DNA from 4 places in the Paenibacillus sp. FSL R7-0345 genome. Region 2 is predicted to be linked to each of the others. Evidence: riboswitches for the same ligand, from Rfam matches in the RefSeq annotation. Region 2 holds a riboswitch; each other region holds the start of a gene.
The links. Region 2 has a riboswitch for cyclic di-GMP ahead of NST84_RS02240 (choice-of-anchor A family protein). Riboswitches for the same ligand answer to the same signal wherever they lie in the genome.
Positions count from the first base shown of each region.

Region 1 (7,659 bases), 610 kb from region 2:
TGCGCACCTCGGACCAGGGCAGCAAAGAAAGGACAAATATAATGGGCAGGACTGTCGTATATAGCCGGTACTTGCGGTAAGTGTTCAATGTTATCTCCTTTCTCCAGCCGCATAGCCGCACAGGTGCTCAAGATGTCTTTCCCGGGAGGGGATTTTTTCTTGCGACCAAAATGAGGACTATAGCTTAGTAGCCCTGCCGGTAAGCAGGGCCCTTAAGTGGACTTTGAGGATTTAGTATTGTAACAGCTCAACCAGCATCAGTGACGGCGGCGGATTTAGCAGAACACGCTTTATTGCATGATCAGGAAGCGGAGGGCAAGAATAAACTGCTGGCAGGTACAGCCGATTTGGATTGGCTTGGGCTTTCCCACATCAGCTTGGCTTTTGCATCGCCCTGGTTTTCGTAATATTCCACTTTGATATCATATAATTGCCCGGCCTGCAGGCTGATACTTCCTACGCGTTCGGTTCCGCTCTGCTTCACCCAGCTGTCGATGATCAGTGTGCCATCGACCCAGACGCGGATGCCGTCATCTGAAGTGGTATATATATTGTAGGTTTCACTAAACAGCGGTTTAATTTTTCCGCTCCAGCGTACGGAGAAAAAATCAATGCCGATTGCCGCATCCGGCGAACCCTGACGCCAGTTGAAATCCAGCACAGCATCAGTACGCACCAGAGCAGGAGCTCCGCTCAGCTGCATATTGTTAAAATACTCCGCCTGCAGTCCGTTTACTGCCGGTGCTGCTGTTGGTACCGGTGTCGGCACTGGTGTAGGCGCCGGTGTTGGTACTGGTGTCGGCACTGGTGTAGGCGCCGGTGTTGGTACTGGTGTTGGCACCGGAGTCGGTGTTGCTGTTGGCGACGGCGTTACTGTTACTGCTGCATTGTCAGCAGCATTCTTTGCAAATAATGCACTTGCCGGAACAACTGCCTTCGGCTGGCTTGGGCTCTGCCACATCATACGGACACTTGCATCGCCCGCATTCTCATAATATTCAACTTTAATGTCATACAATTGTCCCGCCTGCAGGGCAATGCTGCCGGTACGCTCGGTACCGCTTTGCTTCACCCAGCTGTCGATGACTGCTGTGCCGTTAACCCAGACGCGGATACCGTCATCCGAATTGGTAACGAACTGGTACATTTCGCTGTAGGCCGGCTTGATCTGGCCGGTCCAGCGGATCGAAAATCCGTCAACCGGAAGCACCGGGTCTGGAGCTGTCTGCCGCCAGCTGAAGTTAAGCTGTTCGTCATTGCGCACAAGCACCGGAGTACCGGATAGTGTCATATTTTTAAAATACTCACCGGTTAGGCCATTCATTACAGATTCCTGTGATGCCGAATCTGCTGCCAGCCCCGGCTTGGCAGCCTGTGCCGGCGAAGCGGTTGGCGCTGCAGTCGGTGCTGGTGTAGCCGTTGGTGCTACGGTTGGTGCTGCAGTCGGTACTGGTGTAGCCGTTGGTGCTACGGTTGGTGCTGCAGTCGGTACTGGTGTAGCCGTTGGTGCCGCAGTTGGTACTGGTGTAGCCGTTGCTGCCGGTGCTGCTGCTGCCTGACTGGCCGGATTCTTTACAAACAATGCGCTTGCCGGAACAACTACCTTCGGCTGGCTTGGGCTCTGCCACATCATACGGACACTTGCATCGCCTGCATTTTCATAATATTCAACTTTAATGTCGTACAATTGTCCGGCCTGCAGGGCAATGCTGCCGGTGCGCTCAGTACCGCTCTGCTTCATCCAGCTGTCGATGACTGCTGTGCCGTTAACCCAGACGCGGATACCGTCATCCGAGTTGGTAACGAACTGATACGTTTCGCTGTAGGCCGGCTTGATCTGGCCGGTCCACCGGATCGAAAATCCGTCAACCGGAAGCACCGGGGCCGGGGCTGTCTGCCGCCAGCTGAAGTTAAGCTGTTCGTCATTGCGCACAAGCACCGGAGTACCGGTCAGTGTCATGTTTTTGAAATACTCGCCTTTAAGTCCGTTAACCACCGGCTCCTGCAATTCAGGTGCTGGTACCGGGGCTGCTGCCACTGGTGCCGCTGTTGGTACCGGTGTTGCTGTTGGCTTCACTGTCGGTGTTGGCGTAGCTGTCGGTGTTGCTGTCGGCTTTACTGTTGGTGTTGGTGTGGCTGTTGGTGTAGCTTTCGGTGCTACCCATGTTTTATACGTGTCACGTGTCAGGGTGTAGCTGTCATTCATAAAGGTTTTGATGGTATCTGTACTGTTGTTTTCATACAGCATTTTTCCCCAGTTCATCATAAAGACGTACTTCTGCTGGGAAAGCTTCAGCTTTGCAATACTTGGCATTTCACCATTTTCACCGATACCAATCGGTTTACCGGCGGCAAGGCTGAGCAGGCTGTCATAATATTTGTTCAAAAAGTCGTTATTATATATATCTGCTGCGAGCACATCCACTTTATCCGCACCCGGGTAAGTCAGTTCATAAGGATCGGAATTGGAGTTGGGAGCATTCGGATTCCACACCCACAGCAAATTGTTTAATTGATGAACGTTAACAAAACGGTCATACATGATATTCCACAGCGCGGCAAAATTATTTTTCTTGCCCCACCAGAACCAGCCGCCGTTCATTTCATGGTAAGGTCTCCAGAGAATAGGAACTCCAGCATCCCGCAAACTTTTGAGCGAAACGGCCACTTTATCAAGATCGGCAATCAGAGCGTTGTACTCTGTGGTTCCGGGTGTTACGTATTTGTTGAATTCAGCCTGGCTGATATTCTTCTGTACATTTCCCCAGTCATATTTGGTGCCGGGCAGGTTCTGGTGAAAAGTCATGGCTACGATTCCGCCAGCCTTATACCAGTTGGTCGCGCTCCAGACGATGTTTTTACGCTGCGCAGCTACTCCACTCTCTGTCTGTCCGCCAATCGCTCCAAGCTCATAACCGTGAAGCGCTGCGTATTGCCCGCTTGTCGCCTTCAGCTTGTTACTGATTTCATCAGGACTTTCAAAATAGTCATGCTGACCTGAAATAATCCCGTTACCGGAAATAGAGTACAGGTTGTTCAACAGCTTGACTGCTTCCGCTGAAGCGTTAGGGTTTACTGGTGCTCCGGTCACAGAAGCAGCATGCGCAGATGACGGGGCAAGTCCTAAGCCCATTGGCACAGCAGACAAAAATACGGCCACAGACAACACGGCGGACAACAGACGAGACTTACGGTAAGCTTTCAACTTTTATCTTCCTTTCGGTAGCCAGGCTGCCACTTGGTAGAGGCCCTATAGCTTTGCGTCCCTATCTTTCGAGTAGGTTTGCCTTTGTCGTTTTTGAAGGAGTTATCCTTCTTACCGTAAGTATCGACTCTATGAAGTTGTAGGTTTATAGCAAAAATGAAGATTTATTAATAAATGGTTCTAAATACCTGTTTCAGCCTTGTGGAACTTGGTTAAATAGATAAATTAGGCCTATGAAATAAACTGGTGTAATTCAATATCTTCCCAGTCCAGCGTAATCCGGATGTTGTCCTCTTCCACCAGCTCAGACCCGCTCTGCACCTCGATAAACTCCACATCGGTCAGCGCCAGGATCGCATGCTTTGTTCCTTCCGGGATGCGTACGACATCGCCAGCCTTCACTTTATGCATCTTTTCATTGATGACAATACTTGCTTCCCCGCTCACAAAAGTCCAGATTTCACTGCGTTTGTGATGTAGCTGGTAGCTGATATTTTTTCCCTGCTCGATAAAAATCCGCTTCGTCAGTACTTCATTGCCCTCATCATATTTCACATAGTCGATAACTTTATAGTGACCCCAGCGGCGTTCCTCGTACATCGGTCTTTGTTCATGCGATTTCAGCACTTCCTTGATTCGCGGGCTTTCCGCCTTATGCGTAACCAGGATTCCGTCAGGGCTGGCCGCGATGATCAGGTCCTTGGCCCCGATGACTGTAATCGGAATGTCCAGCTCATTGATCAGGCAGGTCCGTTCGGAATCGGAGGTAACCACGCCCTTGCCGACCAGGTTGCTGCTCATCTCCTCGGTCAGCGTATTCCAGGTGCCCAGATCCTTCCAGAAGCCGGCATACGGCTGAACGACGATTTTTTCTTCTTTTTCCACCACTTCGTAATCAAAGCTGATGGAAGCCATCAGTTTGTATTGCTTCTGCAGCTCCTCGTAATTAAGCGGCAATCCTTTGCTCTGCAGAATATCCAGCAGATAACCGAGGCGGAAAGCGAATACGCCGCAGTTCCAAAGGGCGCCTTTGCTGATCAGGCCTTCTGCCTGCACACGGTCAGGCTTTTCCTGGAAATGGCTCACCTGAAGGTAGCCGCTTGCCCCCGCCGCATCACTGGTCGGAATGATATATCCGTATTTCTCTGACGCATGCTCAGGCACTACGCCCATCAGCGCCAGATTTGCGCCGCTCTCCTCCATCGTCTGCTCCAGCCGGACTACCGTATCGAAGAAGGAAGCCTCCACATAAGGATCGACCGGCAGGATAGCCACTGTCTCCGCCGGAGATACGCCGGCGATGGAATACAGGTAAGCCGCTGTCAGTGCAATGGCCGGGAAGGTATCGCGGCGTTCCGGCTCCACGATAATCGGCACATGGCTGCCGAGCTGGCTCTGGATGGACTCTACTTGGCTGCGGCCTGTAGCGAGGTAGGATGAGCCCGTCATCCCCGCTTCCTCCAGCTGTCTCCAGACCCGCTGTACCATCGATTCCGGTTCACCCGCCGGGCTTTCCAGTACCTTCAGAAATTGCTTGGAACGTGAGTCATTGGATAATGGCCAGAGCCGTTTACCTGAACCGCCTGATAGAAGTACTAGTTTCATGGGGAACCCCTCCTTGGTATGTGTGACGCGAAAATTTCGGGTTGTTATTGGGAGCTGTATGCTGATGAACGCTAGGATGCTCCTCTGGAATTCTTTATTGCTGCGCAAGATTCTTAGAGATTGCACTTTTATTAGAGTCACTCCAAGGAATGTTTGGGCTTCCGGCCGCTGTTGTCTTCGGATTCCCTGATTTGAACCGCTGGCCGCGGTAGAAATCCGAAGACAAAGGCGGACGCATTCGCTCCTACAGCTCCAAAATTCCTCTCCGCTCCATTCCATAACAGTTTAATTGTTAAGAACTTTTGCTTGCCTGGCCAAGTATTCCAGAAGCAGCTTGTTTGCTGTTCACGCAGGGAAAGCTCCCTGCTAAAGATCCGGAATTGCAGCTTGGTTGGCGGCAGCTAAAAATTTAGAGCCAAAGATTAAGAGCTAAAATTCAAGGGCTATAGTTATGTCATAGTTTTGCACTATGCAAAAGACACTAGATTTAAAAGCTTGCAAGCGTATATGCGTATAGCCTAACCTTAAACCGCACCGGCAACGCTTTGGGAAAAGCCGCTAAGCCCGCCCATCTGCGGACGGCCGACAGAATGATACTCAAGACCCGTGCCCTCAATCTGCTCCTTGGAGTAGAGATTACGGCCGTCGATCAGGATCTGGCGGCGCATAGTGCCGGCCAGGTGATGCAGATCGATATCCTTGAACTGCGCCCAGTCGGTCAGCAGGCAGACAGCATCGCTGCCATCCGCAGCTTCTTCCGGCACGCCGCACCACCGCAGCCGCGGATGATCGTACTGTGCCCGGAAGTTAGCGGCGGCGATCGGATCGTACAGCTTCACTGTAGCGCCCTCCGCTACCAGTGCCTCCACGATCTCGCGGGCCGGAGCCTCACGGACATCATCAGTGTTCGGCTTGAAGGCCAGGCCCCAGATGCCGATTACAGCGCCGCGCAGGCTGCCGAGCGATTCATGCAGCTTGGAGATGATCATGAACCGCTGGTCCTTGTTCACCTCGACCACCGATTTCAGCAGCTTGAACTCGTAGTCCACGTTGCCGGCGATCTGGATCAGCGCATTGGTATCTTTCGGGAAACAGGAGCCTCCGTAACCGATGCCGGCCTGCAGGAACGAGGAGCCGATTCGCCGGTCCATCCCCATGCCCTCCGCCACCATGGTCACATCAGCTCCCACTTTTTCACAAATGTTGGCGATCTCGTTGATAAAGGAGATTTTGGTCGCCAGGAATGCATTGGATGCATATTTGATCATTTCCGCACTGCGGATATCCGTGATAAAGATATTTTCCGTAAAGCCCTGATGAAGCTGGCGCATGGTCGGCTCAAGCTGCGGATTGTCAAGACCGATCACAATACGGTCCGGGTGCAGGGTATCACGGATCGCGGAGCCCTCACGCAGGAATTCAGGAGCGGAGACAATATCAAAGGGGTGGTTGGTGCGGGAAGCAATCAGCTTGCGGATCCGTTCGTTCGTGCCGACCGGAACGGTTGACTTGGTCATGATGATTTTGTAGCCTTCCATCGCCTCGGCAATTTCAGCAGCCGCTCCTTCGATATACTGCAAATCCGCTTCGCCGCCCGGCAGCGACGGGGTTCCTACAGCCAGAATGACGATATCAGAGCGGCGTACCGACTCTTTAAGATCCGCTGAAAAGGACAATCTGCCCTCACGCAGGTTCATTTCAATCAGTGCTTCAATACCGGGTTCATAGATCGGGGACTCCATCCGGTTAAGCTTATTGATTTTTTCCTCATCCTTATCGACACAGATCACATGGTTACCATTCAATGTAAAGCACACGCCTGATACAAGACCGACATAGCCGGTACCGATAACTGCCAGCTTCATACAATCATCCTCCTTTAAGGAAATTAACGTAGGCTTGCTCTACATACTGCTTGAACTGCACCATAAACGCCTGTTCGTCGAACTTGCGGGCATGCCCCATAATCCGGCTGATATCCCATGCGTAGGACTCCACTTCGTTTATGGCCTTCAGTAAATCGTCAACTTCCTGATGCTGGAAAAATACGCCGTTCACATAAGGTACGATCGTATCCAGCGCTCCTCCGGCCTGGTAGGCAATAACCGGTCTTCCCGCAGCATTCGCCTCCAGCGGCGTAATGCCGAAATCCTCTTCGCCCGGGAAAATAAAGGCCCGGCACTGTGACATCAGCCCCGTTACCTCGGCATCCTCCAGCCGGCCCAGGAACGATACGTTGCCTTTGGCCATGCCTTCCAGACGCTTGCGGTCCGGCCCGTCTCCAACAATGAACAGCTTCAGCCCGTTCCGGTTAAAAGCCTCTACCGCGAGATCGATCCGCTTGTAGGATACAAGCCGCGAGACGATCAGATAGTAGTCACCGATTGATTTTGAGCTGGTGAAGCGTGCCGTATTAATCGGCGGGAAAATAATATCCGCATCGCGGTGATAATAATTCTGGATCCGCGTCTTCACGACGGATGAGTTGGCTACGAACTGATTAACATTTTTACTCGTCCGCTGATCCCAGGTCTTGAGCCGCTGCATGTAGACCTTCAGCAGTCTTTTGAACAGACCGGAATTGGTTTGCCGCTCCATATACGTGTCATAGTCCCAGGCAAAGCGCATCGGCGTATGGCAGTAGCAGAGATGGAACGTCGATTCGGGTACCTGAATGCTTTTCATAAAAGCGCTGCTTGAGCTCAGGACGATATCGTACCCGCGAAAATCAAGATCACGGATGGCCATGGGATATAGCGGCAGCACCCCTTTAAAATTGGTCTTCACTCCCGGAATTTTCTGCAGCCAGGAGGCCCTAATGTCCGCGTCTTTGAGGTTGTCGGTCAATC
Region 1 covers NZ_CP152002.1:1,124,370-1,132,028, reverse strand. Annotated here, with positions in the region: gene NST84_RS04745 (glycosyl hydrolase) at 1-88, opposite strand, end outside; gene NST84_RS04740 (PA14 domain-containing protein) at 302-3,205, opposite strand; cyclic di-GMP riboswitch class I at 3,219-3,298, opposite strand; gene NST84_RS04735 (sugar phosphate nucleotidyltransferase) at 3,437-4,810, opposite strand; gene NST84_RS04730 (UDP-glucose/GDP-mannose dehydrogenase family protein) at 5,335-6,675, opposite strand; gene NST84_RS04725 (glycosyltransferase) at 6,680-7,659, opposite strand, start outside.
Region 1: another riboswitch for cyclic di-GMP. It lies ahead of NST84_RS04740 (PA14 domain-containing protein); the one in region 2 lies ahead of NST84_RS02240 (choice-of-anchor A family protein).

Region 2 (7,659 bases):
TCCGGGTAACCAGACTGGCGGACTGCACAAACGGAAACCCCGGGAGCCGGTACATCCGCTTGAGCTGATAGGATAGCTGGGCCTTCACTGAGCTGTACCCGCAATCTTCAACGATGGCTTTAACCTGCGCCGGAAGCTTTTCCCCCGAAGTCATCAGCACGGTTGCTCCGCCCATCGATACCCCATGCAGCACAATCCGGGCTTCTGGTCCCATTTCTTTCCTTACGAAATCAATCCATTTCACCATATCCCGGCGCTCCGGCCAGCCGAATCCGATATAATTCCCCGAGCTCTGTCCATGACCTCTCGCATCCGGAAGCAGTACATTATAGCCCAGCTGCTCATAGTACAGTTTGGCGATAGCCCCCATGTCCTTTCCCTTACCGGAATAACCATGGGCAATAATCGCAGTGCGGCCTTCTGCACGCTCCGACAGCAGCAGATAACCCTTTAATTGCAGGCCGTCATCCGACACCAGCTGGACATCCCGGAAATGCTGGCGGGAAACCCACTCGGCCCCTTCCCCCCAGGACGCACCAGCAACAGGCGGATCAAGCTTCAGGTCCGGACTGCTGGCCAAAAACTCCTTCGGCGCACGATTGATTGCCACTCCGTAAAAGAAAAAGCCCGCAAAGAGCAGCGCTGCGGCCGCTACTATAATAACTGCCGCTATTATGATCAACCACATAGATATCGCCTCCTTGCATTTATATAGATATTAAACTGGCAGGCGCCACGAAAAGCGGCATAGAATAACCCCACAAAGTGGGGCCTCTCATGGACACTGACTCAGGGACTTTGCTGAGACCCCGAAAGCATTAAAATGCTTTACGACCAAAAAAGGCTGCCCGGAGCTATAACCCTTCCGGCAGCAGCCTATAAGGTATCCCGGCGGAATGAACCTTTCCATCCACCGCACTTTTACTGTCTAGCTTTTGCGTTTGCCGGTTCTGGTTCTGTTCAGCAGCAGTCCCAGGGCGGCCAGCGTCAGACCTGTAATATAATACGGAGCCGGGCTGTTTTCTCCGGTCTGAGGCAATGTAGCAGCTGCCGTTGCCTTTACTGTAGTGCCTGGATCCGTTACGCTGCCCAGCGGAATCTCATCATCAAGCACAATTTCATCCTCGGGGCCAGGTCCGGCTGTCGGACTTGGCGCAGGTGTAGTCTTCGGCACGGCTATTACACCTCCTACAGCCGACGTTGCACTAGGCCCCGGACCAAGCGGTACAGGATTATCATCAATAGCCAGTTCTTCATCGGTTACGATCGTGCCTATGACTGTCGGGCCTGACGGTGTCGGTACGGTGCCCCCCGGGATAGCAACGATACTGGTCGGAGCCGGTGTGGCGGCGTTTGTTGCTGTTGGAGTCGTCACCGGAGTTCCGGTTGTCGGTGTTGCTGCCGGCGGTGCCGTTGCCGGCGTCCCCTGAGTTGGCGTCGGTGTCGCTGCAGTGGTAGGAACCGGTGTTGGCGTGCTTGTTGGCCCTGCCGTCGGCGTTGGCGTCGGTGTTGCTGTCGGCGTTGGCGTTGGTGTCGGTGTCGGTGTCGGTGTTGCTGTCGGCGTTGGTGTCGGTGTTGCTGTCGGCGTTGGCGTCGGTGTCGGTGTTGCTGTCGGCGTTGGTGTCGGTGTCGGCGTCGGTGTTGCTGTCGGCGTCGGTGTTACTGTCGGCGTCGGTGTTACTGTCGGCGTCGGTGTTGCTGTCGGCGTCGGTGTTGCTGTCGGCGTCGGTGTTGGTGTTGGTGTTGGTGTTGGTGTTGGTGTTACTGTCGGCGTCGGTGTTGGCGTCGGTGTTACTGTCGGCGTCGGCGTTGGCGTCGGTGTTACTGTCGGCGTCGGCGTTGGCGTTGGTGTTGGTGTTGGTGTTGGTGTTACTGTCGGCGTTGGTGTTGGTGTTGGTGTTGGTGTTGGTGTTGGTGTTGGTGTTGGTGTAGCTGGTGTTCCGTTGTCACGGCCGGTGTACGGCTTATGGTGGAATTCCCCGCTGCCTTCCAGTGAGGCGCCATACATGCTGCCGTTAATCTGCCCGTTATTAAAGGTAATCGCCGCATTCGGCGCCAGCACGGTGCCCATCACACCGATACTTTCCAGCCGCAGGGCAGTCGCCTGCGGGAAATTATAAAGCACTTTATTCTGGCTGACCCCTGTCAGCCCGTTCCCGTTTTTGAATGTGACAGAGCTGCCGTCTATATTAACAATTACAGTTGATCCTGCCGGAGCAGTGATCCGCAGCTCATTGGCGCCCGTTAGCACGCTGCCGGAAACCGAAAATACATTCAGTACGGGATCGGTACCAGTCAGTTTAATATTTCCATAGCTGTCTTCAGTCTTGCCGTTCACCGTCAGAGCTGCAAGCTCTTGGGATTTCGTACGAAGCAAGGCAAATTCCGAGACAAAGTTAATAACGTTCGCTTCCTGCCGCAGGGTTCCTGTACCGCCTCTAGGCTTGCCTGAGCCTGTATATGTACCTCCATAAACGGCGCTGCCGTTTACTTCCCCCATCTCGTAGTTCAGGTTACCGCCCGCAACCAGCGAATCCATTTCGGAACGCTCCTCGTTACTCAGGCTGTGGCCTACCGAATATCCGCCCTGTGAAAGCGTAATGTTACCGCCTGCCGCCATTCTGCCTTCAGAATCACTGTGGTAGCCTTTGAGATCACCAAGGACGAATACGTTGTATTTGCCCGCAATGCCCGGAAGAGGTGTGCTGTCGGCCCTTATTTTATCCTGGCCGGCAGCAGTCAGCCAACCCCCAACCAGCAGGACAGCAGCCATAGCCAAAGCAAAGGACAGTTTCAATACGGATTTACGTTTCATTAATAATTCCTCCCGTAAGATAACAATTTAAAGCTTGGCTACAGCAGCACCCCGCCTGAAAACAACAAAAAAGCCGCCAGGAAGACAAGCTTCACGGCGGCCGGACGATCATAGCGCTCTTCTCCCGAGGCTGTAGACTCCTGGCTTTGCGTCCCGCACTTTCATGCGGTTTGCGATTATACATGAGAAAGTATGTAATTTAAATTGTAATAACTAGTCTATGACATTTGTTACTTTAGCACTAAACTCAGTGTATTCCCTGATCCTCTATATTGTCAATCTATTCCTTATAATAATTTGGCAATAATATTAGAATTTTCTGGGAAAATGGCCTGTATGGAAGATTCTCAGTAACAAACCTATATAACTCTATCTATTATCAAAGTAATCCTCTTTTATACTCCGGAATACTCTCTTTTTTTATTTTAAATTTAATATATTCAAAATGTTTAATTCTAGTAGAATTGAACTACTAGTACCGCCTTAGATATTATACTCAACAGCCAAGTAAAAAAGACTGCCGCAGATAACCTGCTGACCGTCTTGCACCTTGTATTTTAGAGCAGCTGCAGCCAGCCGATCATTGACATCCAAAGCGGGATACTTAAAACCAGACCAAACAACAGACCGCGGCGGAGACTTCCTTCGTGATTCATCATCATGCTCCTTTTCAGCAGGTTTATTCTTATCTTCAGTATTTCAAATTCAATATAAAACAATTCTAAACATTTTATTGTGAAAAATATCACACCATTGATGATTTTTGTTAATTTTGTGCAGCAAAAAGGCCTTGTCATGGGAGTTGACAAGACCTGCAGGGTACCATATAACACTGGGGGGTGTTTGGTAGTTCTAATATAAAGGATCAACCTGAAAATCAGCTGATAGACACCTGAAAATTACATTAAAATAGTCCAGCAGCCTAAAGTGCCAAGCACAACAACCAGCGCTACAGGATAAAGGATTCTCCGGCTCACCTTATCTCTGAAGGTGAAAAATAAACACAGCATACAAAGCCACGCAATAAGGAGACTGCCCATTTCCTTTGCATACACTCCTTCCTGATTCCTGTTCTATAATTAAAAGATACCCGCGGGATAACAGATACATACCACTATACCAGTACAAATTTTGTCCTATATATAGAAGAAAAAAAAGCGGAACCCGGTACAATTCGGATTCCGCGCTGCATCAATTGTGTGATTCTAGCCTACGTCTGCATGAATCCGGAATTCTGCTCCCTTACTAATATAAAGCAAACCCGGGTCCAGTTCAAATGAAACTGATTCCCAGCAGCTCAAATACAGAGCTCCGCTCCCTCTGCCGCAAAAACAAAGCGCAGCATCGGACTGAACAACGGCTGCAGTACAGACATATGGCCTTCACCCTGGATTTCATTATAGGACAGCCGGCTGAGCCCGCTGCCGGTATATGGGACCAGGCGCTCATAGAATGTCCTGGCATCCTCCAGCATGCCACCCTCCTCCGAGCCGATGCCGATCATCAGGGAGCATTCGAGCTCCCCGCTGCGCAGCTTCTCCTCCAGCTCAGGCAGCAGATCAAAGAGCACCCGCCCCTTCCACCAGAGGGACGGACTGCCGGCGATATAGGTACTGAACAGCCCGCTGCGGCGGATCATCGTATACAGGGTAAAGAAGCCGCCCAGCGAATGCCCGAACAGCGCCGCCCGGGAGTGATCCACGCTGTATCTGCGTCCGATCAGCGGCATCAGCTCGAGCTCGATGAAATCGAGAAAGGCATCCGCCCCGCCGTTCACCGGCCAGGGCGAGCCGTCGGGACGCAGCCCGGGCTGCACATCCGCCACGGTCAGGTCCCTGAAGCGCCGCTCAGCCACAAACGGCCCGTCTGCCGGATAACCGATGGATACCACCAGACCGGACGGAAGCCCCCGCGGATGCCGGGTCTGCAGCCGCATCGCATCATTCAGCGAAGCGAAATAGGCGTTGCCGTCGACCGTGTACAGCACCGGGTAGCCTTCCGGCGGCGGAGGCTTCAGCGGAAGGTGGACAAAGACCCGGTAGGTCAGGCCATTGTACAGCGAGGTCATGTCCCATACCTCGGTTCCAGGCAGCAGGCAGGCGCCGACCTGCGACATCATCTCAGTTTCCGCACCAGGCCGCTGCACCACCTCCCCTGTCTGCTGTTCATCAGCTGCCCCGTACAGCCACTGCAGCGCTTCAGGAAACCGCGCAGACATAGAGACAAGGTCATGGGCCGCCCCGTCGGTAAGCGAGAGCCGCAGCCGCTGCTCATCGGCCAGCTGGCTCCGCAGGTTACGGTACAGCTGCAGTGTGCTGGTTACAGCGTGCCTCTGTATATTCTGCTTATATACCCCTTCACGGTTACCTACAGACAGGTATAGCTTCTGTCCTGCATCCGGCAGCGGGTTAGCTTCCGTAAAACCAAGCATCCCCTCATACCAGATGGAGGGGGACAGCATGCCGAACCGCCCGAAGGCATCCGGGCGGCGGTAAGCTGCCAGCAGTGTCACCAGGCCGCCCAGCGAATAGCCGGCCAGCCCGGTGGATTCCGGCTCCGGAGCCGTCCGCAGGACGGAATCAATGTAAGGCTTGATGCCGTCAGCGATTTCATCGAGATAGGCAGGCCCGCGGCCGCCGAAATCCGGCCTTCCTTCGGTTGCAGCAGACTCAGGCCAGGGTGTATAATCATCATTTCGGGAAGAGCTGCTGATGCCGGTGACAATCAGCTCGGTGAGCAGCCCCTCGCGGAACAGCCTGTACATATAGTTTAAGTTATTCATCATCAGCGCAGCTCCGTCATGCAGGTACACAACAGGATAACGCTTTTGGGATAATGCATAGGAAGGAGGCAGGAATACCGTCAGCCGGCGTCCCTGCCAGTCCAATTCTTGTACTTCAAACATCGGGCCTTCATCCTCTCACCTTTATCTCTGGCGTTGTTTCTTTCGTTATTATGAAAGCTTTTGGAGATTTGTACCATAGACGGAGAACGGATCGGGCATGGATTTTTGGGGACCGGATGCGTGAAGGCACTTTTTGCCGGCAGCTCAGACTCTATTAAAAATAATAGAATAAAATTTTAGAGATCAGATTGCAGACGGGGCCTGGCCTTACCGTTTCTGAAGGGCTTTCAGGAGGGCAAAGAGGTCCTTTTGTTCGCTTGACTTTTCAACATATGGTAGTAAAATGATTGAAGTCACCTAAATGTAGTGTATATAGTAGTTAAACTCATATACCTAGCGGAATACCCGAGTACGGTTAGTAAAGTATAAATAGAACCATTGTTATAGGAGGTTAGAGTGACTATGCTGATTGCTTACGATTCCAAAACCGGCAATGTCAGACGGTTTATCAACAAGCTGAAGCTGCCTGCTGTACAAATCGAAGAGCATATGACGATCGACGAGCCTTACGTGCTTGTTACATACACCACCGGATTTGGGCAGATTCCCGAGAAGGTGTCTTCTTTTTTGGAGAAGAACCATTCCAGGCTGAAAGGCATTGCCGCGAGCGGCAATAAAAACTGGGGTGAGCTGTACGCGCACAGCGCAGACCTGATTGCAGAACGCTATAATGTGCCGGTAGTCGGCAAGTTTGAGCTGTCAGGTACTTTTGGCGATGTGGAGCGAATTAAACAGGAGGTGAACCGGGTTGCGGCATATTGAATTGAATAACATGTTGATGAAGAGAGACGAGACCGGATTTTTCCAGCTCGATAAAGACCAGGAGGCCGTAGCGGAGTTCATGCGTGATGTGGAGCGCCGCAGCTTGACCTTTACAAGCACTAAAGCCAAGATTGATTATATGATCGCCAACGATTATTACGAAGACCTGTATGACCGTTACAGCGCAGCTGAAATGGAGGATGTCTACCGGATCGCCCATGAATATGATTTCCGTTTCCCTTCCTATATGGCGGCTTCCAAGTTCTATACAGACTATGCCGTCAAAACCAATGACCGCAAGCAGTACCTCGAGCATTATCCGGACCGCGTAGCGGTAGTAGCCCTGCACCTGGGACGCGGAAACGTTGAAACTGCCCGCACACTGGCCCGTTCCATGATGGAGCAGCGCCTGCAGCCGGCCACACCAACCTTCCTCAATGCCGGAAAAAGCCGCCGCGGCGAGATGGTTTCCTGCTTCCTGCTGGAGATGGACGACTCGCTCAACTCGATCAACTATGTGCTGAACACCTGCATGCAGCTGTCCAAAATCGGCGGCGGCGTTGCTGTCAATCTGTCCAAGCTGCGCGCGCGCGGCGAGACCATCAAAGGTGTTGAAGATGCTGCCAAAGGCATCATGCCTGTCCTGAAGCTGATGGAAGACGGCTTCTCCTATGCTGACCAGATGGGCCAGCGCAAGGGTTCCGGTGCCGCTTACTATAATATATTCGGCTGGGACGTGCTTGAATTCCTGGACAGCAAAAAAATTAACGCCGACGAGCGGACACGCCTGAAGACGTTGTCCATCGGTCTGATCGTGCCGAACCGCTTCTACAAGCTGGCACAGGATAATCAGCCGCTGCATGTATTTGCACCTTATACTGTTTTCCAGGCATACGGCACTCATCTGGACGACATGGATCTCGACGAAATGTACGACACCCTGCTCGCTGATCCGCGCGTGAAGAAAAAAGTCGCCATGAGCGCACGCGAAATGCTGACGAAAATTGCCATGATCCAGCTCGAATCGGGCTATCCATATATTATGAACAAGAGCAATGCCAATAAGGCTCATGCCCTGAAGAATGTCGGCCAGGTCAAAATGTCCAACCTTTGCACCGAGATTTTCCAGCTGCAGGAGACTTCCGAGATTAACGACTACGGCCAGGAAGATGCGATC
Region 2 covers NZ_CP152002.1:516,244-523,902, reverse strand. Annotated here, with positions in the region: gene NST84_RS02245 (alpha/beta hydrolase) at 1-688, opposite strand, end outside; gene NST84_RS02240 (choice-of-anchor A family protein) at 929-2,815, opposite strand; cyclic di-GMP riboswitch class I at 2,908-3,000, opposite strand; gene NST84_RS02235 (alpha/beta hydrolase-fold protein) at 4,113-5,720, opposite strand; gene nrdI (class Ib ribonucleoside-diphosphate reductase assembly flavoprotein NrdI) at 6,123-6,482, shown strand; gene nrdE (class 1b ribonucleoside-diphosphate reductase subunit alpha) at 6,469-7,659, shown strand, end outside.

Region 3 (7,659 bases), 3.0 Mb from region 2:
CACCCGTTCCTGTCGCATCCAAAAATCATTGTAACGCCGCATCTCGGCGCTTCGACTGTTGAGGCCCAGGAAAACGTGGCGATCGACGTATCGGAGCAGGTTCTGCATATCCTGCGCAACGAGCCGTTCATCAATGCCGTCAACATTCCGCCGGTTGCTCCGAGCGTAATGAACAAGCTTCAGCCGTACTTTACGCTCGGTGAGAAGCTGGGAAGCTTCGCAACACAGCTTACCCACGGCGCAATCAGCGAAATCAACGTCGAGTATGCCGGTGACCTCTCCGATGTGGATACCCAGCCGCTGACCCGTTATATTGTCAAAGGCGTGCTGTCCCGTCACTTCGCCGGCGATGTCAATATCGTCAATTCGATGCACCTGGCCAAAACCCGTGACGTGAACGTTGTCGTGACCAAGTCGCCTAAGACCAAAGGCTTCACGAACCTGATTACCGTTACACTGAAAGCCGATCCGGACGAAGTACGCCTGGTAGCCGGCACGCTGCTGCAGGGCTACGGTGAACGCATTGTCAAGGTAAACAACTTCCCGGTTGATATTGCGCCTGAAGGTCATCAGATTCTGATCTCCCACAACGATAAGCCGGGGATCATCGGTCTCGTCGGAACCCTGCTCGGCGAAAATGACGTCAACATCGCATCCATGCAGGTAGGCCGTAAAATTGTCGGCGGTGCCGCGATCATGCTGCTGACCGTAGATAAAGCGGTACCGCAGGATGTGCTGGTGAAGCTGGCCGGACTTCCGCAAATCAACACCGCTGAAGAAGTTATTCTGCTGTAGAAGAAACGGCTTATATCTATAAAATAATGCCCGTCCGGAACGTGCTCCTGTCAGCACTGTTCCGGACGGGCATTTTTACTAACCCGGTCTTTCCCCTTTATTCTGTCAACTGAAAGACAGGAATTCTGCGCCCGTCCGAATCCGTGAAGCCGTACTTCTCAGCCAACGCTCCCACCTGCTGGGTTATTCCCGAGAGCGCCAGCTTGTCAGCATCTGCGGCCAGCGCCACAGCAGCGCGGCCGACATAAGACGTCGATTCAGTGTTCTTCAGTTCCTCTACCTGCTGCCAGTGCTCCTCATCCGTCCCGAAGGCCTCCAGCACCAGCTCAGTCCGCATCCAGCCCGGCGACAGCGGCACGACCGTAATGCCGTCAGCTGCAAGCTCGATAGACAAACCGTAAGCCATGCGGATCAGTGCATTTTTGGCCAGGTCATAATACAAATTACCGGTATAATTATCTCTGTCCCAAAAGGTGGTATGGATAATCAGCCCGCCGCTCTCCTTAGTCCTGCGCATCAGCGGAACCGCATAATAGTTCGTCATCAGCTGTGCTCTGACCCCGGCATCAAACATATTGTCCCAGTGCGCCGGCGGCTGCTCCCAGAACGGCTCGTTGCTGATCGGAAGCTGATTGCCGCCCCAGACATTGTTGACCAGGATGTCCAGCCTGCCTTTTTCTTCAGCAATCTGGCGGATTGCTTGCTCCGTTTCCTGATCGTTGGTATGGTCGCAGCGGATAATGGCCGCCTCACCGCCGCTCTCCAGAATCTCTTTGTGAACCGTATCTAATGTCCCATTAAGCTGGCTGGCCTGCTGAATTCCCGTGCTTCTGCCGGTGATATAAACAAACGCGCCCGCCCGGGCCAGCTCGATGGCGATTCCCCGTCCTGCCCCTCTGCTTCCGCCAGTAACCAGTGCCACTTTTCCTTGCAGTGCTGTCATCCTTCATCCCGCTCCTCTCGGTTATCATGCCTAGTTTGCGCTTCCCTGCTGTCTTTCATCATTATAACCTTTATATATGTCACCAATTGTCATATATAAAGGATACAATGAAATAAACTGTCCGCTTCAGGACAGCATTCGGAGAGGAGAAAGGAACAATAATGAGGGCAGACCGTTTATTATCCATCGTGCTTCTTCTGCAGGCCCGCGGCAAGCTCAGCTCCCGCGAGCTGGCCGGACTGCTTGAGGTTTCCGAAAGAACCGTTATGCGTGACATGGAGGCGCTTAGTGCCTCAGGAATACCGGTCTTAGCTGAAAGAGGCCGTGACGGCGGCTGGTTGCTTCCTGAAGGCTACAGAACGACTTTAACCGGCATGAAGCCCCGGGAGATCGGTTCACTGCTCCTGACTGCGGACACTGCCGTTATAGAGGCACTGGGGATACAGGAGGACTTTTCTGCTGCTGTCCGCAAGCTGGAAGCGGCGGCGGCAGTGAGGCCGCAGGATTCCCCGCTGCAGCTGCTTACTCAGCGCATTCATATCGACGGTGCAGGCTGGCACCCTTCCGGCGAAGCCTACCCTCACCTTGCCCTGCTGCAGGAAGCGTTATGGACAGACCAAAAGGTCGCTATGGTCTACAGCAACAATGGTGAGCATAAGGAGCGGCTGATTGCGCCGCTTGGTCTGGTAGCCAAACGCGGTGTCTGGTATGTTGCTGCCCAATGCGGGGGAGAGATGCGGACCTACAGGGTCTCGCGCATAACAGAGGCCCGCATGACCGGCGAAGCTTTTATCCGGCCGGCAGGATTTGACCTGGCACACTACTGGGAGGAGTCCACCGCTTCTTTCAAGGCAGCCCTGCCCCGTTATCCTGTTACCCTGCTGCTTAGCAGCTCCGGCCTGAACGATCTTCAGCGGGAGCGTTACGTTACCATCCTTACAGTGCAGCAGTCCTCCAGAGCAGACTGGGTAGAGGTTCAGGCAGAGTTCAACACCCTGGAATCTGCCTGCAAAATAATCTTGTCTTTGGGGCAGACAGCTATGGTGGCTGAACCCCGGGAACTGCTCGACAGGCTGATAACCGCTTTGCGGGAGACCTGTGTTTTATATGAAAAGGTTACGCAAAACTATCCATCCGGGGAAATGGAATTTTGAAGTTTTATGTCAGTTTTTACAGTAGACTGTTCCCCCGCATATCACCTATACTATACCAATACACACCATTTTTTTAGGGGGAACTTTATTATGGATTGGATGACCAAGCTTCCATTAAAGCAGAGAATTGTAGCCGGCTGTTATCTTGTCGCCGCTTTGTTCGCTGTTCCGGTTTTGATTACATTGGTAATCATGGGCAAAATCATTCTCGGCATTATTCTTATTGCAGCACTTGCCGGACTTACTTATCCTCTGGCACGTTTTGTCGAGAGAACGCTTACATCTTCTTTTGACGAGTTCTCCAATGTTACCCACACTATTGCCAAAGGCGATTTTACAAGCCGCGCGGATGAAAGCGGGTCAATGGGTGAAGTAAGCCGCTCCTTCAACATTATGATCGACAAGCTCAAGAAAATTTTGACCGAAGCCTCACAGATCACCCGCCATGTTATGGATGCCAGCAGAGGGATTGAAGACAAGAACCACAGCCTCAAAATCGTAATGGCCCAGGTTGCCTCCTCCTCCAATGAACTGGCTGTCGGTGCCAACGAAATTTCGGCAGATATCGCCGACATGACGGAATCGATCAAGGACATTGAGACCAAAGTAGCCAACTATACGCATTCCACCAAAGAAATGAATAAGCGCTCTATACATACGCTCGAACTGGTTGAACAAGGACGGCTGTCGGTAGATACCCAGGCTGAAGGCATGCGCAAAAATATCGAAGCTACGAACAAGGTCGCGGATACGGTTGAGGCCCTCTCGCAGAATGCCCGCGGCATTTCCATGATTGCCAAAACCATCAATGAAATCGCAGAACAGACCAATCTGCTGTCCTTGAATGCTTCGATTGAGGCAGCACGCGCCGGTGAGCACGGCCGCGGCTTTGCCGTGGTCGCCCAGGAGGTGCGCAAGCTGGCCGAGGAATCGACAGCATCCACCAAAGAAGTATTCAGCCTGATCCGCAGCATCGAATCCGATATCAAGCAGGCTGTGGAGAATATCGCCATCAATGAAGAAGTTGTACAGGTGCAAAATGAGCTGATCGTAGAGACTGCCCACATCTTCTCGCAGATTGTACAAAGCGTCCAATACATAACGGAGCAGATCTCCTCCTTCTCGCAGGAAAGTGACCTGATGCTGGAGAGCGCACTCAAAATATCCGGCGCCATCGAGAATATATCCGCGATTACCCAGCAGACAGCAGCCGGCACCGAGGAAGTATCCGCGGCAATGAACGAACAGATCAACGCCCTGCAGTCTGTAGCCGATGAAACCGATAAAATGACCCAGGCAGTGTTCCAGCTGCAGAAAACTATCCATATTTTCAAATTCTAAGCTGGTTCCCAAGCCCTAAAGCTGCCGCTCAAAATGAGCGGCAGCTTGTTTATATTTAGGCTCCAGGATTCACCAAATCGTACTGCAATTCGTCAAATTTCGTATATTTCCGCATTATTGTATTGACAATGATAGAGCTATAAATATATTGTAAAAGTAAATTTAACCAATAAATATTATCCATAGACCCAAATCAAATATCAGCAAAATTCTCCGAAAGGAAATGACGCAAAGCCATGGATCTACAGTCTCAGTTTCTGGGACCAGGATAGCCAGGTTGCAGCCGGGACGTTAGAATCATTACGTCCCTTAAGGTTATATGTGCAACTGGCCTGTGCTCATTTGAGCACAGGTATTCTATTGTCTGTCGCTAGAGTCGCTAGAATCGCTAGAAAAATACACAACGGATAGGGTGGAGCATTTGAAAACAGTCGCAGATTATATGGCAGAGGCGCTTCGCAGCCTCGGCGTTACACATTCCTTTGGTATTATCGGCAAATCTATTTGTCCTATAGCTCTTAAGATGGTTGATTACGGCATCGAATTTATTCCGAGCAGACATGAGTCCAGCTCCGGCTTCGAAGCCGCCGGCTATGCACTCAAAACCGGAGGACTCGGAGTTGCCTTCGGTACATCAGGTCCCGGAGGCACTAACCTGCTCACCGCAGCAGCACATGCCAAAGCCAATAATCTTCCTGTCCTCTTCATTACTGGACACCAGTCGATTAAAGAGCTGGGAATTCCGCAGTGCCAGGATTCCTCTTCATATCTCGCTGATCTGGCGGATATGTTCAGACCCGCTACGCTCTTCAGCAAGCTGGTAGAGCGCGGTGATCATTTCAGCACTATTTTTAATCATGCCATTTCTATTGCCCTTAGCGGCAAACGCGGTCCGGTGCATCTGTGCATTCCATTTGATGTCCAGACAGAAATGCTCGAAGAATGCCGGATTGTTATTCCTGAACACGAGAAGCTGGTCAGCATCGGTAATTTTGAACGCGTAATTGCAGCAATCAACGAATCTTCGCGTCCGCTGATCATTGCGGGTAAAGGTATAAACCGCTCCGGTACCCACCAGGAGCTGGTACAACTGGCTGAAACCTTCAACATTCCTGTCGTCACCAGTCCTGGAGGAAAAGGCGCCATCGCCTGGGATCACCCGCTGTATCACGGTCCGGTAGGTGTAGGCGGCTGCAAGCACGGGGATGACCTGCTGAACAACAGTGATCTGTATATTGTGCTTGGTTCCCGTCTGAGTGATATGACGATCTGCAACCTCAAAGCAGAGAATCATCCGGCCAAGCTGATCCAGTTCGATTCCGACCCTACCTTTGTCGGCAAGATTCTTCAATCGCAGACCATATCGGTCAGCGGGGACTTGCGTGACAATCTGAGCTATTACCTGGAGAAGATCGACAGAGATACGGTTGTCAGACATGAAATAACAGTAGAAGCTAATTACCGGGACGAGCTGCCAGAGCTGCCTAAGCTCTCCATCGCTTCAGTCCTGAGCACTTTAAGCGATCAGATTCCTTATAACAGCTCGGTATTTGTAGATGACGGCAGCCACGGCTTCCATGCTGTGAAATGGTACAACGTCAAGAAGCCGGGAAGCTTTATCTTTGATGCCTACTTTGCCTGCATGGGCAACTCCATCGGCATGTCAATCGGGGCCAAGGCTGCCGCCCCTGACGAAACTGTCTTCTGCATTACCGGTGATGGCTGCTTCATGATGCTTGGTGCTGAAATTAACACCGCTGTGTGCAAGGACCTTCCGGTTATTTTCATCGTGGTCAACAACATGCAGCTTGATATGGCCCTTAAAGGCATGGAGAAGACAACCGGCAGAATCGACGGCACCCTCTTCGAGGTTCCGATGGATGCAGCGAAATTCGGTGAATCCCTTGGAGCTGTAGGCTTCAAGTGTGAAACGGCGGAACAATTCGCGGCAGCTATTGAAGATGCGGTAGCCTTGAACAAAGTAGCCGTAATCGAGCTGCTCACTGACCGTGACGAGATGCCTCCGACAGCGCACCGTGTATTGAATCTTTAATTAACATCATTCAGGGGGTTTTTTAAGTGGAAAGTTCAGTGAACAGCGGACTTAAGCATTTTACCAATCTGTCCGGGGATTATGGCAATAAACAGCTGGCGCCGATCAAAGAGCATTTTCCGGAGCTGGCTGAATATATTATGGGCAATGCCTATGGCGATATTTTTCAGCGGACCACAATCGGTGCCGACTGGAAGGAAATTGCTGTCATCTCGGCCCTGATTACGATGGGCCAATATGAACAGCTGGGTGTTCATTATGTAATGGCACTGCGTGTCGGCATGACGGTCGACCAGATTAAGGGCATTCTGCTGCACCTGGTACCGGCAATCGGCGCTCCGCGGATAATCTCGGCTTTTAATGTATTGCTTGCTACTCTGGAAGAAATCAAGTAATTAAAGAACCGGCAGTCTGATTGTATATCTTTCGTTTTGGGGGCTGGAAGGAATGGGCAGGTTTGTTCTGAAAACAGATTCCGTGAGTAAGATTGTTCATATACAACTGGAAGGTACCTTCTCCAACGAGGATGGCCTCAAAACAATGCAGGCCTATCAGCAGACAGTCAATCCGATTACAGCTTCTGAGTATTCCCTGCAGATTGACTGCCGCAAGCTGAATGTCACCGCTCCGGATGTTGTGCCTCTGCTGGAGAGCTGCTTCAAAATGTACAAGTCGGACGGCTTTCAGCAGGTGACTTTGGCGCTTGAGAATAACCCGCTGCTTAAGATGCAGCTATCCCGTCTTGGCCGCAGAGCGGGACTGGAGAACATGCAGATCGTCCCTTCCTTTCCGGGATAGCTGCATCTGCAAATGTCGGCTTAATCAAAAAGCAACCTGCAGGCAAGGAAAACCTTGTCCGCAGGTTGCTTTTGTCTGTAATTCTAAATTATAAGGTTCCAAGTATGATATCCTGTGCTAATGCCGTGCCTCATGCTTCTCCCAGCCCATAGTCCGTTCTACAGCATCCTTCCACACGCTATAGCGGTGTTCCCGCTCTTCTCCGTCCATCCGGGGCATAAAGTCCCGCTCGGCTTTATTAAAGCTCTCCAGCTGCTCTCTTGACCAGACTCCGGAAGTTAATCCGGCCAGCAGTGCAGCGCCGAGCGCCGTTGTCTCCGCATAGGTCGTACGGGTCACAGTACTGCCGAGGATATCTGCCTGGAACTGCATCAGCAGGTCGTTACGGACAGCACCGCCGTCTACACGCAGCCCGGTCAGGGGCATGCCGGCATCCTTCTCCATTGCGCCAATGACGTCACGGGACTGGAAGGCCAACGCTTCCAATGTTGCCCGGACCAGGTGTCCCGCCGTTGTCCCCCGGGTCAGGCCAAAGACAGCCCCGCGGGCATACATATCCCAGTACGGAGCACCAA
Region 3 covers NZ_CP152002.1:4,541,596-4,549,254, forward strand. Annotated here, with positions in the region: gene serA (phosphoglycerate dehydrogenase) at 1-795, shown strand, start outside; gene NST84_RS19630 (SDR family NAD(P)-dependent oxidoreductase) at 893-1,738, opposite strand; gene NST84_RS19635 (YafY family protein) at 1,900-2,892, shown strand; gene NST84_RS19640 (methyl-accepting chemotaxis protein) at 2,983-4,233, shown strand; cyclic di-GMP riboswitch class I at 4,426-4,518, shown strand; gene NST84_RS19645 (thiamine pyrophosphate-binding protein) at 4,646-6,286, shown strand; gene NST84_RS19650 (carboxymuconolactone decarboxylase family protein) at 6,313-6,681, shown strand; gene NST84_RS19655 (hypothetical protein) at 6,764-7,084, shown strand; gene glpK (glycerol kinase GlpK) at 7,202-7,659, opposite strand, start outside.
Region 3: another riboswitch for cyclic di-GMP. It lies ahead of NST84_RS19645 (thiamine pyrophosphate-binding protein); the one in region 2 lies ahead of NST84_RS02240 (choice-of-anchor A family protein).

Region 4 (7,659 bases), 790 kb from region 2:
CGCCAAAAGACAGCTATAAAGACCGTCTGTACACCACAGGCAACACCGGCTTCCCGGGGGTACAGCATATCCCTGCGGATGCAGATGGCAAGAAGGATTTCTCGGCGATTATTGCCCAGGCCAAGGGCTGTGCGGCTCCGACCGAGATTGAAACCGGCGAAATTGTCGGCGGCTTTGCCCATGCTGCGGTGATGAACGTGGCTGATCAGGTGGTTGAGGCGGTGCAGACCGGCGCGATCAAGCAGTTCTTCGTAATGGCCGGCTGCGACGGCCGGATGAAGAGCCGTAATTACTACACGGACTTCGCTTCCGAGCTGCCGGGGGATACTGTTATTCTTACCGCAGGCTGTGCGAAGTACAAATATAACAAGCTTGATCTCGGTGCGATTGGCGGTATTCCGCGTGTGCTGGACGCCGGCCAGTGCAATGACTCCTATTCCCTGGTCGTTATTGCCCTCAAGCTGAAGGAAGTATTCGGTCTGGACGATGTCAATGACCTGCCGATTGCCTACAACATTGCCTGGTATGAGCAAAAAGCGGTAATCGTGCTGCTGGCCCTGCTTCACCTGGGCGTCAAAAACATTCATCTCGGACCGACGCTCCCAGCCTTCTTGTCGCCTAACGTGGCTAAAGTGCTGGTTGATACCTTCGGAATCGGCGGCATTACCACGGTTCAGGAAGACATGGAACGGTTCATGGCCGTTGTGTAATTCATAGTTATGTGAAAAAGCCTATAGCTGCGCCCCGCCGGATTTCGCCGGGGTTGCTATAGGCTTTTTGGTGTTCCGGCTTATGGAAGCCGGTAGAATGCGAACGGCTCGCCGCTTCTGAAGGGACGGCTGGCCTGCTCCAGCCGCTCCAGCGTCTGCTTGTCCAGCTCAAGTGCAGCACTGGGCAGGTTCTGCTGCACCTGCACCGCGCGCGTAGCGCCGACAATGACGGTGGATACGGCAGGCTGATGCATCAGCCAGGCCAGAGACAGGGCGGTAGGAGTGGTGCCGAGTTCTGCCGCAATCCGGCTGACTTCATTGCCCAGCTCAATCCGCTCAGGGCTGAGGAAACGGCTGAAGTTCGGATCGGTCTCTACGCGTGACCCGGCCGGAGCAGCGCCGCTCACGCTGTATTTCCCGGTCAGAATGCCGCCGGCCAGCGGGAAGTAAGGAATGATGCCCAGGCCCTGATCCAGGCAGAGCGGCAGCAGCTCGATTTCCGGTGTCCGGTCGGCCAGTGAGTAGCTGCACTGGATTGAGGTGTACTTCATATAGTTCCGCGCTTCGCTGATGCCCAGTGCCTTCATCAGCTCCCAGGCGGCATAATTGGAGGCGCCAATATAGCGGACCTTCCCGGAGGAGACCATATCATCCAGGGTGCGCAGCGTTTCATCAAGCGGAGTATAAGGATCGAAGGTGTGAATCTGGTATAGATCCACATAATCCGTCTTCAGGCGGCGCAGGCTGCCTTCCAGCTCTTGCATCAGATGGCGGCGCGAGGAGCCGCTGCCGTACGGCCCTTCGGCCCGCGGCAATCCAGCTTTAGTAGCGAGTACGGCATCCTGCCGTCTGCCCTCAAGCGCTAATCCGATGATCCGCTCCGATTCCGTGCCGGCATAAATATTGGCGGTGTCGATAAAGCTGATGCCCTGATCCAGGGCGGTATGGATAATCTCAACTGAGGTTTTTTCATCAGCCCGTTTGCCGAAGGCATTGGTTCCAAGGCCGAGGGCGGATACCTGCAGCCCGCTGTTGCCTAACCGGTTAAACTTCATGCGTGTCACTCCTCTGAAGGGTTTATTGGCGGATTCAGCTTCCCGTCCGCAGCGAACAGCTCAAGCGCAGTATCAATGAGCAGCCTGACGGCAATGGAGGCCTCCTCCAGTGAATGGACGGCAATGTGAACATCGCGGTAAGCATCCGGAGACAGCCCGCGGATCATTACATTGCCGGGCGGGGAGAGCAGCGACAGCTCGGACAGCACGCCGACAGCCAGTCCCTCTTTGATCATGTTGAGTGCCGTGCTGTAGCTGTTAACCACATATTTTACATTAAGCTTACTGTCAGCCCGCCTGAATAAATCAACCACCGGAGGCTCATAGCCGGCTTTGCAGATCATCATTGGTTCCTGCTCCAGGTCCTTTACATGGACTATTCTCTTATGACCCAGGGGATGCCCCTCGGGCAACACGGCGTACAGCTTCTCCCGGAACAGCGGAATCGTCTCAAACTCCTCAAGCGGCGGAATGATCAGTCCGGCATCAATCTGGCGGGTCTCCAGCCATTCCTTCACCTCGGCCACTGAGCCCTCATGTACAGAAATGTCTATTCCCGGATACCTGTTCGTGATCGAACGGATGATCTTGGGCACGAAGTAAGCGGCCGCTACCGGAAAAGCCCCAATCCGGATCAAACCCTGCTCCAGGCCCTTTTCAGCAGAAACCTCCTGCTGCACCTTATTGAACCCGCTGAGGATTTCCCGGAAAATAATCAGCACACGCTTGCCCACTTCGGTTAGCATGAGGCCGCTGCGGCGGTCACGCAGCAGCAGCTTGACGTCCAGCTCGGTTTCCAGTGCGGAAATGGCCCGGCTGACTGCCGGCTGGGTCATATTCAGCTCCTGGCCGGCTTTGGTGAAGCTGCCGGTTTCGGAAATTTTGACAAATAAGAGGATCTGATTATTGTTCATATCAAATATGCTATGCCCCTCATGATTATTATGCATTTCAATTATGAATGTGTTTATTGTATCATTTGAAATGAAAATGATACAAGAGGTGAAAACATTGTCTCAACGTAATCGAACGATCGCATTGCTTACTTTTCTGGTGATTGTCTGGGGCATCAACTGGCCCTTGTCCAAAATTGCCTTAATCTATGCTCCCCCGCTGCTGTTTGCCGGTATCCGTACCGTAATTGCCGGAATCATTCTGATCATAGCGGCACTGCCGAAATGGAGGCAGCTTGAGTTCCGGCGGCTGTGGCCGGTCTATCTGGCTTCGGCGGTACTCAGCATTGTCTTTTATTACGGATTCCAGACAATAGGCCTGCAATACGTTCCCTCCGGCCTGTTCTCGGCCATTGTCTTTCTGCAGCCGGTGCTGCTGGGCATCTTCGCCTGGATCTGGCTCGGAGAAAGCATGTACGGGCTGAAAATATTCGGCCTGCTGCTCGGCTTTGCCGGAGTTGCCGCACTCAGCATCGGAGGTTTTACCGGCAGCATTTCTGCCGCAGGTGTGCTGCTGGCACTGGCCAGCGCGCTGTGCTGGGCGCTTGGTACCGTATATATGAAACGGAATGCGGCGCGGGTGGATATGCTGTGGCTGACTGCGATGCAGATTATGATCGGCGGAGTCATTCTGCTTGGGGCAGGTTCGGTCACGGAAAGCTGGGCAGCTATTACCTGGAGCGGCGCTTTTATTGCGGGCACGCTGTTTATCGCCGTATTCGTAATCGCTCTCGGGTGGATGGTCTACTTCAAGCTGATTAATGAAGGAGAAGCCGGGAAGGTAGGCTCCTTCACCTTCCTGATTCCGCTGATCTCAATCGGTTCCAGCGTAGTGCTGCTGCATGAACAGATCACGCTTAATCTTATTGCGGGGATGGTGCTCATCGTTGGCAGCATTCTGCTGGTGAACGTGAAGCTGGGGCGTACGCGGCGGCTGAAGCATTCCGGCTAAACCGGATATAAACATAGAAAGAGCCTGCAGACTGCCTCCGGACGGCATTCTGCAGGCTCTTTCTGTTTAATCAGGTCTGGTTTCTCAGCCGCAGGCTCTGGGCGGTAAAGACGGCTTCTCCTGCCGGTGCCGTGAACTCAGCCGCATATTCACCAATGGATATCCGGGTACCTTCGATTTGGCACACGCTGATCTGGTGGCCGGCGGTAAGTGCGGTCTGCCGGTCTGCTGCTCTGGTTTGCTGTACCGAAATGGAGTCACCGGCCTCAACCTTAGAGCCGCTGCATAACGATTGTGTCATCAGGAAGCGGACATCACCCGCTGCCAGGAGTGTACTGTGCAGAACGCCCTCTCCATGAATAAAGATGCTGCCCCCGGACCGGAGCAGACAATTCTCCGCCTGGGCGAGATCAAGCCGGACATTACCCTCATGCATGTGTAGAACCCCGTCACGAAGCTCCTCCAGCAGATCGAGGAAGGTAACGAGCACAGCATCATTAATGAATTCGGTGAACTGTCCGGGGTGCAGAAAAATCTCCAGCATATGCTTCAGCTGCCTGGTGTCAACAGGGGCAGCCGGCCCGTTCCCGGCAAGCAGCTCCTGCAGACCCTTCATCAGGCCGGGGAGATGGGCGTATTTGCCCTCCAGCAGGAGCAGCACGACCAGCCCGTACTTCACAGGCTGCTGACGGGAGCGGAGATTCTCCTCCAGCATCAGGGCGGCATTTCTGAGCAGCATCAGCTCCTCCATCAGCTGACTCGGGAATTGATGCAGCCGGTGCTGTATTGCACCACAGTCGCCGCAATAAATGTGGCTGTCTGTAACCTTGCCGCGGATGACTACACTGCCGGTAGCGGCAATGACGGCATGACGGACGTCGCCGGATATGTATACGTTTCCTAATACTTCTATAGTACAGTGATCCGCGATTCCGTCCGGGGCTATTACATCTCCTGCGAATAGAACAGGACTGTCTGCTGATGTCATGCTCTCCTGGATGATATGGGTTTCCGGAAAATCAATGCTCATAGTCCGGGTTCCCCAGCCTGTAATCCGCGGCCGTCCATCGCGGAGTGCGACAATTTCGCCGCCCGGGAGCAGGGAATAGCAATCAGCAGGCTTCAGGGTAATATCCTCCGGCCGGGGCGGTGGCAAAATGCTGCCGTGCACATTGAAGCCGGGCCTTCCTTCCTGCGGAGGCAGCTTGCGGGCAAGTATCCCGCCTGTCCGCGCAGAAGGAATCTCCGGATAATCAGGAACATCGTCATCAGTCCCGGGCAGCCTGGCCGGCAGCTCCAGCCGGCCGTCTATTCCAGGCAGCGGCGGCTTGCCCACAGCGATACAAACCGGAAGATAGGTCGGATTATTCAGCTCGGCATACAGGGCAGGAATGTTGAGATTAGGCATAAAGGAGCTTGAGGAGAAGTCGGCCAGGATCTGATTGACGGTCAGCCTGGACAGGAGCAGATCATAATTCGGCTCTGCCCGGACACAGACCTGGGCCGAGGCGGGGCAATTGACCAGCTTCCAGGCATACTTTTCAACCCGGTAGAGTGTAAAATAAGCGCTTAGCCCGTCTTCAGACACGGTAATCTGGTACTGCGGCTTCTCGCTGATTTCCCAGCTCAGCTGGACAGATGAAGTGATGGCGGCAGGCTCATTTACTTTGATCCGGTTAATCTTGAGGACAACGGGGTGAAGGGCAGAGATAACGGCAGCCTTGCCGCCGGGTAAGGGAGGAGTGATAAAGATCTGGTCGTTCTGCACGATGACCTTTCCGTTCTTCTCCTCATTGCCGGGTGTCCCGCTAAGCGGCCGGGACTGGGCGGAAGAATACGTTGAGTGGTCAGAGCTGAAGGAAGGCCCGGTGCTGAACGCATGCCGTGGCTGTTCAAGGGTGTGATGCGGCATTGTTTTAACCTCGCTTTTAGAATGATCCGAAACCGGCAGCCTGGCAGCCATGAATGCACATAGCATTGTTAGGCCCATTGCTTTGCGTCCTGCCCTTTCAGACAGTTTGCCTTTATACATGAGACATTGATAAACATTCAGCCTGAGGTCATTTATTGGGTCAGAGTTGACAATAAAGATTCATAACTGGTGCTATAGTACTGAATTTAGGCACTGCTGCAAATAAGCTTAATTTTAATACTTGTGCAGCGAGTTTTCAACTGTAAATTCATCCGGAAAGTGCAGCTGAAGTACGGTGTGCAAGCCGGTAATGGGTCTTTATCTCCAGTCAGACGCCGGGACATAAAAAACTATAAAAAAAGGGCCCTCCCAAGCTTACAGCTTGTGGGAGAGTCCTTTGCTGCCGAGGCGGATACTGCGGGCCGCTTCGCCTCTAACCGGCACGGGCGCGGCGGAAACGGCCGCATAATCGGCCTGTTCAATTACATCAAGCACCCGGTTCAGGTGAGAAAAGACGGCGCCGAGATCACGGATCGCGGTCAGCGGGCATTCGGCCTGCAGCTCCGAGAACCAGGACAGCTGCAGCTCGCGCGCCCGGCGCAGGCATTCCGGCAGCTGGCGCCGGGCTTCGGCATCAGACAGTGTTCTGGTGCCGTACAGGGCGATGCAGTCAGCTGCTGCGGACAACACCTCGTTCATCCGGTCCGAGGCAGCGTAGTGGGCAGGCAGCAGGGTAAGCTCTTCGGCAATCTCCTGAAGATAAAAGTGAACCTTCTGCAAATGCGAAGTAGCCTGGACCAGCCCGCGCATATCTTTACGGCAAGGATAGTGCGACAGCGTGTGCAGCAGCTCCTTCTGCAGGCTGCTGCTCTTCGCGAGCAGTCCGCCGGAGCGTTTCAGCATATCACGGGCAGGCTCGCCGTTTCTGCCGCCGGCAGCGAGTCTGCTTAAAGAATCAGCCAGCAGCAGGCTTCCTTCAAGCGCCAGACCCTTCACTTTAGCGAAGCCCTTCGGCGGGACGACAATGATATTAATCAAGAGGGCGATGAGTACACCGATCAGCGTTTCGGCGAGCCGCCATACGACATAATGGTCATGGTAGAAGGTGAGTGCAAGCACGGCAGTTACGCCAACCTGCGAGACAGCCTGGATATTAATCCGGCAGGCGGTGGCGACGCCGATGCCGATCAGCAGAATCAGCAGGATGGAGACAATGCTGATATCCATGAAGCGGCCGACAACCAGGCTGACTGTTCCGCCAAGCACAATGCCAAGCAGGCGGTAGCAGCCTTTTTCCAGTGAAGCCTTCACTGTGCCCTGAGTGATCAGAATTGCAGCCAGCGGTGCAAAGTATAGGTAATGGTCGCCATAAAGGCGGTGGACGGCCAGCCAGGAGAGGGTAGCGGCCAGTGTAATCCGTATCATATAAAGGGATAATCCAAATTTTTCAAGGCGTTCCTGTAACCCCTCGTTCATTTCAGTCATCTTCTTTCGTAAAAAGGGAAATTTTCATAGCTGTTTCAGCCGTTTTCATTATAGCATCTCAAAGCGGGCGTGCCGGGCCGATATTTTACGAAGTTGTTAAGATTAGGTCTGAGTGTTTACATTGTTCGTTATCGCATATATGGGATTCATCCGATATGCTATATAATATGAAATGTTGTCGAAGCAGGGGCGGAATTGTCGGTACAGGCGGGGCTCCGCCGGTAGAAGCCGATTGTGCACTGTAAGATAAGGGTAAAATAGGTTGTATTACATAAGGTAAGGAGGTTGTTAGCTATAGCTACCCCGGAAGGCACTATTATTTCTTTTGACCAGGTTACTAAGCAGTATGATGATGAGGAGGCCGTGTTAAAAGGCGTCAGCTTCGAAATCGAACGCGGCAAATTCTATACACTGCTGGGCCCCTCCGGCTGCGGCAAGACGACCATTCTGCGTCTCATTGCCGGCTTTGCGGAACCGACGGAAGGCTCCATTTATCTGAACGGTAAAATGATCAACCACATTCCCGCTAATGAGCGTCAGGTTAATACGGTATTTCAGGACTATGCCCTGTTCCCGCATCTGAACGTATTTG
Region 4 covers NZ_CP152002.1:6,706,100-6,713,758, reverse strand. Annotated here, with positions in the region: gene hcp (hydroxylamine reductase) at 1-710, shown strand, start outside; gene NST84_RS29075 (aldo/keto reductase) at 791-1,765, opposite strand; gene NST84_RS29070 (LysR family transcriptional regulator) at 1,771-2,679, opposite strand; gene NST84_RS29065 (DMT family transporter) at 2,756-3,670, shown strand; gene NST84_RS29060 (flagellar assembly protein A) at 3,741-5,633, opposite strand; cyclic di-GMP riboswitch class I at 5,614-5,703, opposite strand; gene NST84_RS29055 (FUSC family protein) at 5,958-7,007, opposite strand; gene NST84_RS29050 (ABC transporter ATP-binding protein) at 7,353-7,659, shown strand, end outside.
Region 4: another riboswitch for cyclic di-GMP. It lies ahead of NST84_RS29060 (flagellar assembly protein A); the one in region 2 lies ahead of NST84_RS02240 (choice-of-anchor A family protein).